Regions from separate parts of the Streptomyces sp. KMM 9044 genome, predicted to be linked through region 3. Evidence: riboswitches for the same ligand, from Rfam matches in the RefSeq annotation. Region 3 holds a riboswitch; each other region holds the start of a gene.
The links. A riboswitch is a leader RNA that binds a small molecule or an ion and turns the genes downstream of it on or off. The one in region 3 is predicted to bind cyclic di-AMP.
Positions count from the first base shown of each region.

Region 1 (4,497 bases), 1.1 Mb from region 3:
CCTCTGGCTCGAGGCCGACCGCATGGGCTCCCTGCTGGCCGCCCTGGACGAGGAGTCCATGGAGAACCAGCGGGACGTCGTCAAGAACGAGCGCCGCCAGCGCTACGACAACGTCCCCTACGGCACGGCCTTCGAGAGGCTGACCGCTCTCTCCTATCCGGCCGGCCACCCGTACCACCACACGCCCATCGGCTCGATGGCGGACCTGGACGCGGCCACCCTGGAGGACGCCCGCGCCTTCTTCCGCACGTACTACGCGCCGAACAACGCCGTGCTCTCCGTCGTCGGTGACATCGACCCGGAGCATACGCTCGCCTGGATCGAGAAGTACTTCGGTTCCATCCCCTCCCACGACGGCAAGCCCGAGCCCCGCGACGGCTCGCTGCCCGAGATCATTGGTGAGGAGCTGCGTGAGCTCGTCGAGGAGGAGGTCCCTGCGCGTGCGCTGATGGCGGCCTACCGGCTGCCCGAGGACGGCACCCGCGCGAGCGACGCCGCGGACCTGGCGCTCACGATCCTCGGGGGCGGCGAGTCCTCCAGGCTCTACAACCGGCTGGTACGACGGGACCGCACGGCGGTGGCGGCCGGATTCGGCCTGCTGCGGCTGGCCGGGGCGCCCTCGCTGGGCTGGCTGGACGTGAAGACGTCCGGTGACGTGGAGGTGCCCGTCATCGAGGCCGCGATCGACGAAGAGCTCGCCCGGTTCGCCGAGCAGGGGCCCACGGCCGAGGAGATGGAGCGCGCCCAGGCCCAGCTGGAGCGCGAGTGGCTGGACCGGCTCAGCACCGTCGCGGGCCGGGCCGACGAACTGTGCCGGTACGCCGTCCTGTTCGGTGACCCGCAACTCGCCCTCACCGCCGTCGGACGCATCCTCGACGTGACCGCCGAGGACGTGCGGGAGGTCGCCGAGGCCCGCCTGCGTCCCGACAACCGAGCGGTGCTCGTCTACGAGCCCGTCGCTCCCGAGGCCGGGGAGACCGAAGAAGCCGCAGCCGCCGGCACCGACGAGAACGAGGAGACGGCGAAGTGACCGAGCTCGCCACGATGGACTTCCACCCCCAGCCGCAGGCGGGCGAGGCCCGGCCCTGGGCCTTCCCGGCCCCCGAGCGCACCACCCTCGGCAACGGTCTGACGGTGCTGCGCTGTCACCGCCCCGGCCAGCAGATCGTCGCTGTCGAGGTGCTCCTCGACGCGCCCCTGGAGGCCGAGCCGGCCGGTCTCGACGGTGTCGCCACCATCACCGCGCGGGCGTTCTCCGAGGGCACCGACAAGCACTCCGCCGAGGAGTTCGCCGCCGAACTGGAGCGCTGCGGCGCGACCCTGGACGCCTACGCCGACCACCCCGGCGTCCGTCTGAGCCTCGAGGTGCCGGCCTCCCGGCTCGCCAGAGGGCTCGGGCTGCTCGCCGACGCACTCAGGGCGCCCGCGTTCGCCGACAGCGAGATCGAGCGTCTCGTCCGCAACCGCCTCGACGAGATCCCGCACGAGCTGGCCAACCCGTCCCGCCGCGCAGCCAAGGAACTCTCCAAGGAGCTGTTCCCGGCGGCGTCGCGCATGTCCCGCCCGCGCCAGGGCACCGAGGAGACGGTCACCGGCATCGACTCGGCGGCCGTACGCGCCTTCTACGAGAAGCACGTCCGTCCCGCGACCGCCACCGCGGTGGTCGTCGGCGACCTCACCGGCACCGACCTGGACGAGCTGCTCGGCGACACCCTCGGAGCCTGGACCGGATCGGCCGCCCAGCCGCAGCCCGTCGCGCCGGTCGCCGCCGACGACACGGGCCGCGTCGTGATCGTGGACCGCCCCGGTGCCGTACAGACGCAGCTGCTCATCGGCCGCGTCGGCGCGGACCGGCACGACCGCGTGTGGCCCGCGCAGGTGCTCGGCACCTACTGCCTCGGCGGCACCCTCACCTCCCGCCTGGACCGCGTCCTGCGCGAGGAGAAGGGCTACACCTACGGTGTGCGGTCGTTCGGCCAGGTCCTCAGGTCCGCCCCGGACGGCGCCGGCGCGTCGCTGCTCGCCATCAGCGGTTCCGTCGACACCCCGAACACAGGCCCTGCCCTGCAGGACCTGTGGACGGTGCTGAGCACCCTCGCCGCGGAGGGCCTCACCGACGCCGAACGCGACGTCGCCGTGCAGAACCTGGTGGGCGTGGCACCGCTCAAGTACGAGACCGCCGCGGCTGTCGCCGACACCCTCGCCGACCAGGTGGAGCAGCACCTGCCCGACGACTACCAGGCCGAGCTGTACCGGCGGCTCGCCGCCACCGGCACCGTGGAGGCGACCGCGGCGGTAGTGAACGCCTTTCCGGTGGACCGCCTCGTGACCGTCCTGGTCGGCGACGCGGCGCAGATCAAGGAGCCCGTCGAGGCGCTCGGTATCGGCGAAGTCACGGTGGTGTCCGCCGAGTAGACGGCCCGTCGGCGCGCTGTCGGCGGCCGTCCGGCCGCACACCGTACGCGCACGCGCGCGGGGCTCTGGTGACGCGAACGCCACCAGGGCCCCTTTGTGTCCGAATTGGGATGGGAGGTACCTGTATGACCTGTGGGATGTGCTACAAAAACCGGGATTCGTTTGGGAATTGAAAGACGTCCCGCTTAGCGTCAGGCGGTCTGTTCGTCGGGCAGTGCGCCGCACCCGCGGCACCGGACAGTCATCGCCGAGTCCCCGTACGGTGCGAACCAGGGGAGCCGGGGACCCATCAGCAGTCCCTGGGGTGAATCGGACGCCCGCGCGTGTCGCGAGGGGGTCCGTAGGAGACCTTCCTGCTCCGAACCCGTCAGCTAACCCGGTAGGCGAGAAGGAAGGAAAGGACCACCCTGTACATGGCGTTCACCCGCGCCACCGGGAAGCACCGTCGTCCCAGCCGTGTGCATCGCGGCACCGCCAAGGCGGCGGGCGTCGCGGCTCTCACCAGCACCGGTGTCATCGGCTCCCTCTCCGCTCCGGCGCTCGCCGCCGAACCCGCCGCACAGACCGGCCTGACCCCCGTGGTCACCATGGGCGACGAGGTCGCCGCCAGGGTCGACGCCCAGGCCTCCGCCCAGCACGAGGCCGCACGCGAGGCGGCCCAGGCCGCCGCGCGCGTAGCCGCCGAGGAGGCGGCCAGGGAGAAGGCGGCCGAGGCGGCCGCCAAGGCCCGTGAGGCCGAGGAACGCGCCGCGCGTGAGGCCGAGCGCAAGCGTCTCAACACCTTCGTGTCCCCGATCGCGGGCTCCTACGTCTCGACCGGCTACCTGTCCGGCGGTGCCGTCTGGTCCTCCGGCACCCACACCGGTGTCGACTTCCACGCCGCGAGCGGTACCCCCGTGCTCTCGGTCGGTATGGGCACCGTCGTCGAGGCCGGCTGGGGCGGCGCCTACGGCAACCAGGTCGTGATCAAGATGCACGACGGCACGTACACCCAGTACGGCCATCTGTCGTCCGTCGGTGTCTCGGTGGGCCAGCAGGTCACCCCGGGCCAGCAGATCGGCGTCTCCGGCGCCACCGGCAACGTCACCGGCGCGCATCTGCACTTCGAGGCCCGCACCACCGCCGAGTACGGCTCCGACATCGACCCCGTCGCGTACCTCCGTGCTCACGGCGCGAACGTCTGACCGGGGGCGCGTCTCCCTGACCTCCGTGTACACCTCGATGTCCGCGTGATCACCTGACGCCCCAGGTGCCCGTTTTCCGTGGAACGGCCCCGGCTCGGCTCTCCGAGTCGGGGCTTTCGGCGTTTCCGGCTGCCCGTTGTCCAAAAAATGGACATGATTCCCGGTCCGCCGTCGGAAATTCCCGCGCGTTGCAATAGAGTCACGGAGCAGGTGTCACCCGTTGACGTTATGCGGGGATTAATTCGGAGGTCGGTCATGCGTATTCCGGCGCACTCGGTGTGCACGGCGATCCGGGACGACATCGTCTCGGGTGTCTACGAGCGTGGCGGCCGGCTGACCGAGGAGCTCCTCGCCCGCCGCTACGGTGTCTCGCGCGTCCCCGTCCGGGAGGCCCTGCGCACCCTGGAGGCCGAGGGCTTCGTGGTCACCCGGCGGCACGCGGGCGCGTGCGTCGCGGAACCCACCGAGCAGGAGGCCGCCGACCTGCTGGAGATGCGGCTGCTGCTGGAGCCGCTCGGTGCCCTGCGTGCCGCGCAGCGCCGCACCGAGGCCCATCTGAAGGTGCTGCGCGGCCTGGTCCGGCTGGGCCAGGAGCGGGCCCGGCAGGGCAGCAGCGACGACCTGCGCTCACTGGGCGGCTGGTTCCACGAGACGCTCGCCCAGGCGTCCGGCAGTCCGGCGCTGACGTCGACGCTGATCCAGTTCCGGCACAAGATCGGCTGGATGTACGAGGTGCGCGGGACGAGGGATCCCATGGAGTGCTGGGCGGAGCACGGCGCGATCGTCGACGCCGTGGTGCGCGGTGACGGTGAGCGCGCGCGTGCGGTCATGGCACTGCACACCGAGCGCGCCACCGCCGCCCACCGGCTGCGCTTCACCGCGAGGGCCGACCGGACGG
Region 1 is NZ_CP113910.1:1,694,850-1,699,346, reverse strand. It holds gene HUV60_RS07690 (M16 family metallopeptidase) at 1-1,030, shown strand, start outside; gene HUV60_RS07685 (M16 family metallopeptidase) at 1,027-2,415, shown strand; cyclic di-AMP (ydaO/yuaA leader) riboswitch at 2,651-2,815, shown strand; gene HUV60_RS07680 (M23 family metallopeptidase) at 2,829-3,599, shown strand; gene HUV60_RS07675 (GntR family transcriptional regulator) at 3,855-4,497, shown strand, end outside.
Region 1: it holds a riboswitch for cyclic di-AMP, as region 3 does, so the genes downstream of both, HUV60_RS07680 (M23 family metallopeptidase) here and HUV60_RS02740 (M23 family metallopeptidase) in region 3, are expected to answer to the same signal.

Region 2 (4,497 bases), 3.4 Mb from region 3:
GCGGGCCGAGCAGAATGCCGGCGAGCATGAACAGGGGGACGGGGATCGTCGGGAGCCCGATCCGGCTGCCGAGGCGGGCGAGGAACGCTGCGGCGAGGAACGCGCCGCCCATGGCGAGCAGAGTGTCGGCATGTCCCACGGGTCACCACCTTCCACAGCACGGGGACGGAGCGGGATCTGCTCGACCGACCCGAGTGGGGACTGCCCCTTCGTGTCGGTGGGGGTTCTTCGCCGCGCGGGGCCGCGGTCGGTACGTTCCCGGGTGCGGAGCGGCCCCGGCCGGTGTGTGCCGGGGCCGGGGCCCGGTGTTCCTCCACGCTCATATCCGGCCCCGGGCGCCCGCCATCCGTGACACCACCCAAACGGGGTGGCGGACGACACCCATGAGGTGTGGGGAAGGGCCCTCATCACGGGCCGGTTGCCGGGTGCGGCGGGGGCGCCGCGCGTTTCCACGCCGTACGGTCTCGCGCCACGTGGCGGTGGCACACCGTACGGCTTCCCCCCGCGCGGGAACACACCGGGTGCAAGACTCTCTTCACCCGGGCCGGTCCCGCCCCGCCCCGTCCGCCGTCCCCGTCAGGAGCACCGTCGATGCCGCACCCGTACGTCCTGCTGTCCGCCGCCGTCTCGCTCGACGGGTATCTCGACGACACCGGTCCCGAGCGGCTGCTGCTGTCCGGCCCGGAGGACTTCGACCGGGTCGACGAGGTACGGGCGTCGGCGGACGCGATCCTGGTCGGTGCCGGCACGATCCGGGCCGACAACCCCCGGCTGCTGGTCAACGCGCCCGAGCGGCGTGCCGCCCGGACCGCCGGGGGCAGGCCCGCCTACCCGCTGAAGGTCACCGTCAGTGGCTCGGGCGACCTGGACCCGGCGGCGCGGTTCTGGCACACCGGTGGCGCGAAGGTCCTCTACACGACCGGCAAGGGCGCCGAACGCGCCCGCGCCCACGGTCTCGCCGCCGACGTCGTGCCACTCGGCGCCGAGCTCGACTGGCGCCGCCTTCTGACGCACCTGTACGACGTGTACGGCGTACGGCGGCTCATGGTCGAGGGCGGCGGCCTGATCCACACCCAGCTCCTCACCCAGGGTCTCGCCGACGAGCTCCAACTGGTCCTCGCCCCGCTCTTCGTCGGCGACCCGGACGCCGCCCGCCTCTTCGGGCCCGGGACCTACCAGGGCGGCCGGCTGCGACTGCTGGAGACCCGGCCGATCGGCGACGTCGTCCTCATGCGCTACGAGCCCACCGCCCCCGGCGCCGGCCCGCTCCCCGTCGCCGCCGACCACCACTGGCTGGCTCTCGCCTGTGAACGGGCAAGGCGGTGCCCGCCCTCGAAGACGGCGTTCAGCGTGGGCGCGGTGGTCGTCGCGGCCGACGGCACCGAGCTGGCACGGGGCCATTCCCGCGAGGGCGGCGATCCGGTGGTGCACGCCGAGGAGGCCGCCCTCGCCAGGATCGACCCTGCGGACCCGCGGCTCACGACCGCCACCATGTACTCCAGTCTGGAACCCTGCGCCCGCCGCGCCTCCCGCCCGGTGTCCTGTGCCCGGCTGATCCTGGACGCGGGGGTACGGCGGGTGGTCACCGCGTGGCGGGAGCCGGACACCTTCGTGACGGGCGCCGACGGCAGCGGGGTGCTGACCGCGGAGGGCGCCCTGGTCGTCGTTCTGCCGGAGCACGAGGAGGCCGCCGAGGCGCCGAACGGCCATCTGATCGGCGGGTGACGCGGGGCGGCGGCAACCCGTGTGCGGAGTGTCCCGCGGATGCCGTATGCTGGTGAACACAACGACGCGGGGTGGAGCAGCTCGGTAGCTCGCTGGGCTCATAACCCAGAGGTCGCAGGTTCAAATCCTGTCCCCGCTACTGAAGGCCGAGGGCCGGAATCCGAAGGGGTTCCGGCCCTCGGCCGTTTGCGTCCGTCCCGTTTCGGGAGCGCGTCCCGGGGTGGTTCCGCGCAGATGTCACCCCAGGTGACCGGGTCGCCTCGTTGCGCATGACAACTGACGCATCGTCAGCCCGAGTGTGACGAGGACGGTGAAGTCGACTCGCCCGGTTTTGGCCATCCGTGGCGCTTAAGTCCGTGCGGGAATCGTTAACGATCAAGAAGAACGGCTTGGAATACGGCCCTCGCGTCTATTAACGTTCGATAACGCAGCGCGGTCGTCCCAGCCGTCACACGAGTCGGCTCCGTGCGCACGCGCCGAATCCCGCAAGGGAACCGGGGAACCAACATCTTGGGGTGAATCGCACGGATGCGCCCGTGGAGACACGGGCGGTATACGCGCGTAGGAGACCTTCCTGCTCCGAACCCGTCAGCTAACCCGGTAGGCGAGAAGGAAGGAAAGGAGTGCGCCCCACGTGGCGTCCAACCGGCCTGCCCCCGAGGCCCCCTTCACGCCGAGCCGGCGCGACAGCGACACCTTCGGCTACGGCGGCATCCGCGCCGACGAGGGCCCCTTCGAGGAGTGGAACCCCACCGAGGAGTCCGTTCGTCCCGTGCGCGGCCGGCATCGTGTCGGCAAGCAGCGCGGCGGAGGCCTCGCCCGTAGCTCCACCGTTCTGGGCGTCGGTGTCATAGCCGCTGTCGCCGGTGGCGGCATGGCCAGCGCCCAGACCGGCAAGCCGCCGGTCTCCATCTCCGTGCCGGACCTTCCCTCTGTTGGTTCCCTCATCTCCGACGAGGAAACCCCTGAGGGCTCCGCCACCCCGCTCAGCAGCATCGGTGCGGTCGCCGACGAGGCCGAGCAGGGCAGTGCCTCCGACGCCGGCGAGGTGCTGCGCGCCCGGATCATGGCGCAGGTCGAGCAACAGCAGAGCCAGGCCGAGGACAAGGCCGCCGCCGAGGCCGCCGCGAAGGCGGAGAAGGAGGCCGAGGAGAAGGCCGCCGCCGCGAAGAAGGAGGCCGAGGAGAAGGCCGCCGCCGCGAAGAAGGAGGCGGAGGAGGAGGCCGCGAAGAAGGCCGAGGCCGAGCGTCTCGCCGAACTGGCCAGGCAGTACACGCTGCCCACCTCCTCGTACACCATCTCCTCGACCTTCGGTCAGGCCGGCGCCTACTGGTCCTCCGGCCAGCACACGGGCCTGGATCTCGCCGCCCCCACCGGCACCCTGCTCAAGGCCGTCCACACCGGCACGATCACCTCCGCCGGCTGGGACGGCTCGTACGGCTACAAGACCGTGCTGACCCTCGACGACGGCACCGAGATCTGGTACGCCCACCAGTCCTCCATCAGTGTCAGTGTCGGCCAGCAGGTCAACACCGGCGATGTGATCGGCCGCGTCGGCGCCACCGGCAACGTGACCGGGGCCCACCTCCACATGGAGGTGCACCCGGCCGGTTCCGCCTCGGGCATCGACCCGATGGCCTGGATGCAGTCGAAGGGCCTCACCGTCTGAGACCCCGGCCCCGGCCGGTCTTCGCGCCCTGCACCCCACGCAGCCACAGCCCCGGCAGTCCTGACGACGACCCCCCGACGTCAGGACTGCCGGTCCGGCGTTTCAGGGGCGGTACGCGTACGGGTTCGGCCCGGACGCCGGGTGGCCGGGGTCCACGGCGCCGTACCCTTTGTACGGGCCGTACGGCCCGTACGGCCCGTACGGCCCGTACGGCCCGTACACCGGCCAGGGCGGGGCGGGCGGCGCGGTGGCTCGGGCCGCGTGCTCCAGGGCCGGGCGGGCCGTGTCGCGGCGGTGCCACATCTCGCGCAGCAGTTCGTGCTCCCGTACGACGAAGTCCGCGTCCGCGCGGCCGCGGCGCCCCCGGTGCCGCAGGAACGCCAGCGATGTCGCGTACGCCCCGTACTGCGCCACCGCGCGGGCAGCGGCCCGGCCGCCGTGCCGGTGCGCGTACCGCCGGGCGATGCGCCGGGCCCGCATCGAGCCGAGCGCGTAGGGCTGTGCGGGGGTCAGCCAGCCGGCCCTGACGTACGCGGGCAGTTCCTCCCGTACGGTCCGCAGCTCGCGCTGCCGGGTCCACACCACCAGCCAGGTCAGCAGGCCGAACGACGGCACCATGAACGCCGCGTACACGGCGAAGAAGCCGTACCCGCCGAGGGCCGAGGAGGCGTTCCACAGGGCGTGCACGCCCATCGCGAGCAGCAGGCCGCCGAGCGGGAGCAGGACGCGCACCGGGCGGCGCCGCCGGGCGGCGAGCGCGGCCATTCCGAAGCCGATGCCGGTGAGGACCGTGAAGAGCGGGTGTGCGAAGGGCGACATGACGACGCGGACGAAGAACGTCGCCGCGGTGACGGAGGAGACGCCGCTGCCGCCGGTGAGCTGGTCGGTGCCGAAGGCGGTACCGAGGTAGAGGATGTTCTCGGTGAAGGCGAAGCCGGTGGCGGTGACCCCGGCTATCACCACGCCGTCGAGGACTCCGGTGAAGTCGCGTCTGCAGAACAGGAAGACCAGCAGGACGGCGGCGGCCTTCACGGACTCCTCCACGACCGGGGCTATCACGGTCGCGCCGAGCGCGTCCGCGCGGGACGGGTCGGCCGTCTCCG
Region 2 is NZ_CP113910.1:3,944,841-3,949,337, forward strand. It holds partial or broken gene HUV60_RS17805 (cation:proton antiporter domain-containing protein) at 1-139, opposite strand, end outside; gene HUV60_RS17810 (dihydrofolate reductase family protein) at 592-1,725, shown strand; tRNA gene HUV60_RS17815 (tRNA-Met) at 1,791-1,864, shown strand; cyclic di-AMP (ydaO/yuaA leader) riboswitch at 2,190-2,347, shown strand; gene HUV60_RS17820 (M23 family metallopeptidase) at 2,360-3,394, shown strand; gene HUV60_RS17825 (PrsW family intramembrane metalloprotease) at 3,497-4,497, opposite strand, start outside.
Region 2: it holds a riboswitch for cyclic di-AMP, as region 3 does, so the genes downstream of both, HUV60_RS17820 (M23 family metallopeptidase) here and HUV60_RS02740 (M23 family metallopeptidase) in region 3, are expected to answer to the same signal.

Region 3 (4,497 bases):
CGCTCCCCGCGGTCGCCCCGCAGCTGCGCGCCCTCAGGCGCGGGGCCTTCCTGACACTGGAGGCCGCCGCCCGGGACGCGGGGCTGTCGCCCGCGCACCTCTCCCGGTTGGAGACCGGACAGCGCCAGCCCTCGCTGCCGACGCTGCTCTCCCTCGCCCGCGTCTACGGTACGACGGTTTCCGGACTGCTCGGTGAGACCGCCGCCGACCGGGAAGCCGTGGTGCGCGCCGCCGACATGGAGCCGACCACGGCCGGCGGCTGGACCTACCGGCAGGCCGGTCCCCCGGGGCGCGGGATGCAGGCCCTGCGGGTCCAGGTCCCGCACGGATCCCAGGGCGACATCGTGCGGGCCCACCCCGGTGAGGAGTGGCTGTACGTCCTCGGCGGGCGGCTGCGGCTCCGTCTCGGGGACACCCTGCACCGCCTCGCTCCGGGCGACAGCGCGCACTTCGACTCGCTGACCCCGCACCGCATCGCCGCCGAGGACCCCGGCGGGGTCGAGTTGCTGTTCGTCCACACCCTGCTGCAGAGTCCCACGGCCGCCCTGTGCCTGGGCCCCACCCATGGAGATGTGTCATGAAAGACATGGAGGAGAAGTTCCCTCGCGCCCTGTGGGTGAGGCTGTTCATCTACGTCGTGGCGGGCCACCTCTTCGCGGCCTTCGTCTACCTGCTCTTCGAACTGGGCGCGAAGGCGTAGCCCTCGGGGGCCGCTCAGTCCAGCATGCGATCGCGCAGCCGCTCCCGGTACTCGGGAGTGAAGCCGAGAGCCTGCTCGATGTAGGGGTCCACGCCGCCCCAGGTCTCCTCGATCGTCTCGAGCGCGGCCGACAGGTACTCGGCGCGGGCGTCGAACAGCGGGTCGAGCAGCTCCATGACCTCGGGTGAGTAGGCCGAGGCGGAGGTGGCGCTGCGGCGCACCTTGTAGCGGCGGTGCGCGGCGCTGGACTTCAGGTAGTCGTCGAAGATCGCGTCCCGTTCCACGCCCAGCGCGAGCAGCGTCACCGCCACCGACAGGCCCGCGCGGTCCTTGCCCGCCGCGCAGTGCATCAGTGCGGGCAGGCTCTCCTCGGCGAGCGAGATCAGCACGCGGGAGTGCTCGAAGGTGCGCTGCGTCACGGTCGCGCGGTACGAGGCGATCATCCGTTCCGCTCCCTTGCCGCCGGCGAGGATCGCGCGGAGCTGGTCGAGGTCCCCGTCACGGACCATCCTCCAGAACTCGGCGCCGTCGGCCGGGTCGCTCAGCGGCAGGTTCACATTGCGCACGCCGGGCAGCTCGATGTCCCGCCCGTCCAGCCTGTGGTCGGCCGCGTTACGGAAGTCGAAGACGGTGTGCAGTCCCAGGGCGGACAGGAAGGCGGCGTCCTCCTCGGTGGCGTGCGCGAGGTGGCCGCTGCGGAACAGCACTCCGTGTCGCACCCGGCGGCCGTCGACGGTCGGCAGGCCGCCCACATCACGGAAATTGCGCACACCGGTGAGCTCGGGTTCGGTCGACGGGATCTGCTGCGTCACGGGGGCCCCTTTCCCACTCTGCGCCGTCGGCGCGGCGGCGTCGACGGGTGTCACCCGACGATACGACATGCCTGGCAGGGGCCATGAGTTGGTGAGCGGGCCGGTGGCGTGGCGTGGTCGGCCCCGAGCCGCCGGTCCGGACGGACACGTGGCAGACCCTGGGCGGACCCACCGCCGAACCGGACCGGAAGGTCTCTTCTTTCACTATTGGGGCGTTCTGTCCGTTTAGGCAGCTTCGCCATAACGTGCCCCGATAGAAAGGGAGATGGGAGTGGGGTGGTGAGCATCGTCATAGAGGTGACGATGCGTTGTCGCCATGTTCACGTAATTCCGTTGTTCCGCAAGGGGATTCGGGGGGTGCGCAATGTCCGGGGCGACTCTGGGTGACGGTTTTCATGTCAATGGATCACAGAAATGCGCCTTTGCTCGGAAGATCGTGCTTGTTCCTTTGCGTCCAGGTCGCCTACGTTCACCATCGATCCGGACAGACGCCTAATCCTGCCGCTGTCCGGGGCCTTCACACTCTGACCCGTGAACGGCAGGAACGGGGGACCCACAGGTACGACTGCCTGTTCCGGTCTCCGGAACGGCTTGGGGTTAAGTCGCGTTTCGACGCGGCCGGGCATCTCCAGTCCGAACCCGACAGCTCACCTCGTAGGCGCCGGAGAGGAATTCGTCATGCCCGCAAAAGGTAAGCACCGCCGCCCCAGCGCTTTGCGTTTCACCCGCTCCATCGCCGTCGTCGGAACCGGTGGCGCCGCACTCGCCCTGCCGCTTCTCGGTGCCACCGGAGCGAACGCCGCCCCTGTGCAGGCCGCCCCGGAAAAGGCCGTCCAGTCGTATTCCGTCACCGGCGGTACGGCTGACGGCGTGAAGGCCGACGATGACGAGAAGGGCGACGCCCGCACGTACACAGTGAAGGGCGGCGACTACCTGGCGAAGATCGCCGAGTCCGAGAGCGTCGACGGCGGCTGGAAGCAGCTCTATGCCGACAACCGCGAGGCTGTGGGCAGTGACCCGTCACTCATCCACCCCGGTCTGAAGCTCTCGGTCGACGGCAGGGCCACCACGGCCGACACGCCGAAGAAGTCTCCTTCTTCCGAAAAGAGCGCTTCGTCCTCCTCGTCCGCTCCGTCCTCCGCGTCGAAGACGACGGCGGCCGGTGAGTCCTCGGAGCAGTCCGCTCCGAAGCCGTCCTCGGGCTCCTCCGAGCAGTCCGCGCCGGAGGCGTCCTCCGGCGCGGTGACCGCGAACCAGGCCGCGAACACCTCCGGTTACAGCTCGCCGGTGCCCGGCGGCGGCCTCGGCACCGCCTACAAGGTGGCCGGCAGCATGTGGTCCAGCGGCTACCACACCGGTGTCGACTTCGCCGTCCCGACGGGTACCTCCCTGAAGGCCGTGAGCCCGGGTACCGTCGTCTCCGCCGGCTGGGCAGGCTCGTACGGCAACCAGGTCGTCATCAAGCTGAACGACGGCCACTACGCCCAGTACGCCCACCTGTCCTCGCTGTCCGTCTCGGCCGGCCAGACCGTGAGCGGCGGCCAGCAGGTCGGCCTCTCGGGCTCCACCGGCAACTCGACCGGCCCGCACCTGCACTTCGAAATCCGCACCACGCCGGACTACGGCTCGGACGTGGACCCGGTCTCCTACCTTCGCGGCAAGGGCGTCTCCGTCGGCTGACCCCAGAGGCAACCCGCCTGACGCGCCGCCGAAGGCCGGACCCCGATTCCGGGGTCCGGCGTTCGGCGCGTTCGGCACGTGCGCCCGGAGTGTTCCGTGCGTCACGTCACTCGCCGCTCAACGTCCCCCCGAGGGCTGTTCCGGAACTGGCCGATGCCTTGCGCGTGGCTTATCTCACCGCCCGTCAATGCCTTCCTACGGTCGCGTAGGTCATATTCGAAGGTGAATCATGTCCGGTTGTGGCAGACGATTCGAAGAATGACAGCAAGCCGGTGATCGGGTCGTACGTGGCGGTGGGGGACAGCTTCACCGAGGGTGTCGGAGACCCCGGCCCCGCCGGGACGTTCGTCGGCTGGGCCGACCGGCTCGCGGTACTTCTCGCCGACCGGCGCCCCGAAGGCGACTTCCCGTACACGAATCTCGCGGTGCGCGGGAAGCTGCTCGACCAGGTCGTGGCCGACCAGCTCCCGCGGGCCGTCGAACTGGCCCCCGCGCTGGTTTCGTTCTGTGCGGGCGGCAACGACATCCTGCGCCCCGGCAGTGACCCGGATGAGGTGGCCGAGCGGTTCGAGCGGGCGATCGCCGCGCTCACGGCCGTCTCCGGCACGGTGCTGGTGACAACCGGGTTCGACACCCGGGGTGTACCCCTGCTGAGGCATCTGCGCGGCAAGATCGCCACCTACAACGGGCACGTGCGGGCCGTCGCCGACCGGTACGGCTGTCCGGTGCTCGACCTGTGGTCCCTGAGGAGCATCCAGGACCGCAGGGCCTGGGACGCCGACCGGCTGCACCTGTCGCCCGAGGGGCACACGCGCGTGGCGCTCCGCGCGGGCCAGGCCCTCGGCCTGGACATTCCGGCCGACCCGGAGCAGGCCTGGCCCCCGCTGCCGCCGCGCGACAGCCTCCACGTCCGGCGGGACAACGTCCAGTGGGCGCGCGAGTACCTGGTGCCGTGGATGGGACGCAGGCTGCGCGGGGAGTCCTCGGGGGACCATGTGACGGCGAAGGGAACGCTGTCCCCGGGTGACATCAGGGAGCGCATCGCCGCGGTGGCCTGACACCGGGCGCGAGGGGGAGCGGGGAGGGGCGCGTACGGAGCCCGGCGCGGGCGCGCGCCCGTCTCCGCGGCGCCGCGCCGACGCACATAATAGAATGTCCAACCGATTCCACTTGGAGGCATCGTGGCCGGTATCCGTTCCCAGAGCTCCGGGCTCCGTACGTTATGGCCCGCGGCCTTCGGCGCGGACCCCGCCGGTGAGCGCATGGCGCGTATCCGCCGGTCCCCGCACTACCGGGACGGCGTGT
Region 3 is NZ_CP113910.1:573,995-578,491, reverse strand. It holds gene HUV60_RS02755 (helix-turn-helix domain-containing protein) at 1-581, shown strand, start outside; gene HUV60_RS02750 (DUF6126 family protein) at 578-700, shown strand; gene HUV60_RS02745 (tyrosine-protein phosphatase) at 715-1,512, opposite strand; cyclic di-AMP (ydaO/yuaA leader) riboswitch at 2,025-2,188, shown strand; gene HUV60_RS02740 (M23 family metallopeptidase) at 2,191-3,192, shown strand; gene HUV60_RS02735 (SGNH/GDSL hydrolase family protein) at 3,465-4,250, shown strand; gene HUV60_RS02730 (MBL fold metallo-hydrolase) at 4,374-4,497, shown strand, end outside.

Region 4 (4,497 bases), 3.9 Mb from region 3:
TACCGGGACGCGATACGGGCCGCCGAGGGCGTGGGGGAGTAAGCAGGGCGCGGCCCCCGGTTCCGCCGGGTACCGCAGCGGGGAGGAGGGCGTGCCTGCCCGCGTGCCGCCGGATACGGTCGAGCGGTGACCGACCAGCACCAGCCCCGGCCCGAGAACGGCGCCCCCGAACTCTTCACCTGGGAGTTCGCGAGCGACCCCTACCCCGCGTACGCCTGGCTGAGGGAGCACGCGCCCGTGCACCGGACGCGGCTGCCCAGCGGGGTGGAGGCCTGGCTGGTCACCCGGTACGCCGACGCCAAGCAGACGCTCGCCGACCCCCGCCTCTCGAAGAACCCGGCGCACCACGACGAGCCCGCCCACGCCAGGGGCAGGACCGGTATCCCCGGTGAGCGCAAGGCCGAGCTGATGACGCATCTGCTCAACATCGACCCGCCGGACCACACCCGGCTGCGCAGGCTGGTCAGCAAGGCGTTCACACCGCGCAGGGTCGCCGAGTTCGCGCCCCGGGTGCAGGAGCTCACCGACGGGCTCATCGACCGGTTCGCGGAGGGCGGCTCCGCCGACCTCATCCACGACTTCGCCTTCCCGCTCCCCATCTACGCCATCTGCGACCTGCTCGGCGTTCCGAGGGAGGACCAGGACGACTTCCGCGACTGGGCAGGCATGATGATCCGGCACGCGGGCGGCCCCAGGGGCGGTGTCGCCCGGTCGGTGAAGAAGATGCGCGGCTACCTGGCCGACCTGATCCACCGCAAGCGCGAGGCACTGCCTGTCGAACCCGCCCCCGGCGAGGACCTCATCTCCGGCCTGATCCGCGCCTCCGACCACGGCGAGCACCTCACCGAGAACGAGGCCGCCGCCATGGCGTTCATCCTGCTGTTCGCCGGCTTCGAGACCACCGTCAACCTCATCGGCAACGGCACCTACGCCCTCCTCACCCACCCGGGGCAGCGCGAGCGCCTGCAGAAGTCCCTCGCCGCCGGGGAGCGCGGGCTGCTGGAGACCGGAGTGGAGGAACTCCTGCGCCACGACGGGCCCGTGGAACTGGCCACCTGGCGGTTCGCCACCGAGGCGCTCGCCCTCGGCGGGCAGCACATCTCCGCAGGCGACCCGGTCCTCGTCGTCCTGGCCGCCGCGGACCGTGATCCGGAGCGGTTCGCCGACCCCGACGCACTCGATCTCGCACGGCGCGACAACCAGCATCTGGGGTACGGCCACGGCATCCACTACTGCCTCGGCGCTCCGCTGGCCCGCCTGGAGGGCCAGACCGCGCTCGCCACACTGCTGACCCGGCTGCCGGACCTCGAACTCGCGGCGGACCCGGCCGAACTGCGCTGGCGCGGCGGCCTCATCATGCGCGGACTGCGCACGCTGCCGGTGAAATTCACCCCGCCCTCGATGTGATGTTGCGAACGGGGCGGCGTACCAGGACACATTCCGAAATGCCCCGGACGGTCTTCCGGAAGAGATCCGGGAAAGCCCTGGGCGTGTCCGTCGGCCACGGCGCACGTGACCGTCAGGGCCCCTCGAGCACGGTCCGTTGACCGTTGGCAGGACGGCTGTGAAGGTGACACCCACTCAACTTTGTGATCTTCATGTGATCTGCACGGCATGAACTTGTGACAGACGTTCGACTGCCTATACGTTCACCCCTCAAGCGCGGCGTCTCGCTTTTTCGAACGTCACAGGCGAAACGCCGTGCGAGTAACTGTTGTCCTGCGAAAGGTTTCCGCATGCTCTCCGGGAACGGTCGTCACCGTCGCCCCCGCCAGGCTCCGGCTCTTCTCGTCGCGGCCGGAGTGACCGGCTCGGCCATCGCGATCCCCCTCCTCGGAGCCGGCGCCGCCAGTGCTGCCGACGGTTCGACCTGGGACCGGGTGGCCGAGTGCGAGTCGGGCGGCTCTTGGAGCCAGAACTCCGGCAACGGTTACTACGGCGGCCTGCAGTTGACCCAGGAGGACTGGGAGGCCTACGGCGGCCTCGACTACGCGACCAGCGCCGACCAGGCCAGCCGCGGCCAGCAGATAGCCGTGGCCGAGAAGATCCTCGCCGACCAGGGTGTCGGCGTGTGGAGAGCCTGCGGCCTGCTGGGGGGCCTGGACCGGGACGCGTCCGTGCTCGATGCCGGCACCGGCGTGGAGGGCGGCTCACCGGGCGCGTCCGGCTCCGAAAGGTCCGCCACTCCGTCGCCGTCCCAGTCCGCCGGCTCCTCGTCGGACGCGAAGGGCGACGAGGGCGACGAAGCTGCCGCGGACGGCCAGAAGAAGGAAGGAGGAGCGGAGGCCTCTTCCGCTGCTTCTCCCTCCGTCAAGGACGACGACTCGGACAAGTCGGGGCAGAAGGCCGACGCTTCGGAATCGGCCGACGGCGAGGACTCCGGCGGCGGCCGTCACCGCGGCGCCGGCGCCGAGGAGGAAGCGCGCGCGGACCGTGACGCCGGATCCTCGGGGCGGCATGCCTCGCGCGGCGGTCTCGGCTTCACACGCGGCCTCGACGGCTCCTCCCCGTCGAGCGACTCCGGCTCGGGCTCCGCGAGCGGCCCCTCGGTCGCCTCCGACTCCCTTGCTCTCGGCGGCGGATGGCTCGCCCAGTACGGCGGGGGCGACGGGGCCGAGGGTGTCGCCGCCCCGAATCCCACCCTTTTCGGTTAGGGGCTCGCACCTGGATGCGAATCATGTGAAAGGTGACATTTCGACAGCTGCGGCCGACCGCTCGGGCGTCGGCCGTGCGCCGACCGGGCGATGGTGGCGTGCCGGCCGGGTGGCGAGTGGACCGGCGTGCGGAAAAGCGTGTCGGTGGCGGGGGTGGAGAGTCGCGCTTCAGGATGAATGTCCGATTTAAAGATGATGAGAGATAGGTCTCAGAAGCCCTGATCGTCTTTGATAATCCGCCGAGGGCGTGTCTACGGTCGTGATCGCTCGCCATCGCGGGCCCCGGCTGCCACCACGCCGAATCCTGCCAGTGGCCGCACGGGAACAGTCGTCGCGTCATGCGCCGTAGGCAGGAGCGGGGGACCCAAGGTAGGCGCCGGATCCGGTGAAGTACGCCGGATGCGGCTCGGGGTGAAGCCGCGTCCCGCAAGGGAACGCGGCCGGGCAACCCAACCGGCCCGAACCCGACAGCTCACCTCGTAGGCGTCGGTGAGGGGATCCATCCATGCTGTTTTCCAGCAAGGGCAAGCACCGTCGTCCGTCCAAGGCCACCCGTGCCATCGCCGTCGCCGGTGTCACCGGTGCCGCCGTCGCCGCCCCGCTGATGGCGGCCGGCAGTGCCTCCGCCGCCACCGCCGCCGAGTGGGACACCGTCGCCCAGTGCGAGTCCGGTGGCAACTGGTCGATCAACACCGGTAACGGCTACTACGGCGGCCTGCAGTTCTCCGGCTCCACCTGGGCCGGCTACGGCGGCACGAAGTACGCCGCCACCGCCGACCAGGCCAGCAAGGCCCAGCAGATCGAGATCGCCGAGAAGGTTCTCGCGGGCCAGGGCAAGGGTGCCTGGCCGGTCTGCGGCAAGGGCCTGTCCAGCGCCGCCTACACCGGTGGCGGTTCCGCCGGGGGCTCGGGCGACCAGGGCGGCGGCTCCTCGCAGGGCTCCCGGCAGCAGTCCCCGGAGCAGGAGTCCCAGAAGCAGAGCACCGAGGCCGCTCCCGAGCGTTCCGCCGAGCAGAAGGCCTCCCGCTCCGACGAGCGTCCGGCCGCCAAGAAGACCGTCACCACCCCGACCGGCAAGAAGGTCGAGAAGGGCGACGGCGAGTACAAGGTCGTCAAGGGCGACACCCTCAGCTCGATCGCCGCGGAGCGCGACGTCAAGGGCGGCTGGGGCAAGCTGTTCGAGCTGAACGACGACATCGTCGAGGACGCCGACCTCATCTACCCGGGCCAGCAGCTGCACCTGAAGTAGGACGCCGGCCGCGGGTCCGGGCCCCGTTCCCGCGAAGGTCTGCCCCGCTCCGGCGCGTCTCCCCCCGTACGCGCCGGGGCGGGGCTTTTCCGTGGCCGGACCGGGCCTCCCGTTCCCGGGTTTCCCGGAAACGCCTTTGTTCCGTTCGGAAACAATTTACTCTCGGTTCTGTCCGCGAAGCGGCCGACCGGATGGCCGATCGCCCCGGGCCGGATAGGCTCGGGTCCGCAGGGCCCCCGTGGCCCCGCTGAACCACGTCACATCCATGAAGGAGATGCTCGTGCCGTCCATCGACGTCGTCGTAGCCCGGGAAATCCTGGACTCCCGAGGTAACCCCACGGTCGAGGTCGAGGTCGGCCTCGACGACGGCAGTACGGGTCGTGCCGCCGTCCCGTCCGGCGCCTCCACCGGCGCCTTCGAGGCCATCGAACTCCGTGACGGAGACCCCGACCGTTACCAGGGCAAGGGTGTCGAGAAGGCCGTCCTGGCCGTCATCGAGCAGATCGGCCCGGAGCTCGTCGGCTACGACGCCACCGAGCAGCGCCTGATCGACCAGGCGATGTTCGACCTGGACGCCACCGACAACAAGGGCTC
Region 4 is NZ_CP113910.1:4,480,888-4,485,384, forward strand. It holds gene HUV60_RS20235 (nucleoside triphosphate pyrophosphohydrolase) at 1-42, shown strand, start outside; gene HUV60_RS20240 (cytochrome P450 family protein) at 127-1,407, shown strand; gene HUV60_RS20245 (transglycosylase family protein) at 1,737-2,654, shown strand; cyclic di-AMP (ydaO/yuaA leader) riboswitch at 2,986-3,155, shown strand; gene HUV60_RS20250 (transglycosylase family protein) at 3,160-3,903, shown strand; gene eno (phosphopyruvate hydratase) at 4,184-4,497, shown strand, end outside.
Region 4: it holds a riboswitch for cyclic di-AMP, as region 3 does, so the genes downstream of both, HUV60_RS20250 (transglycosylase family protein) here and HUV60_RS02740 (M23 family metallopeptidase) in region 3, are expected to answer to the same signal.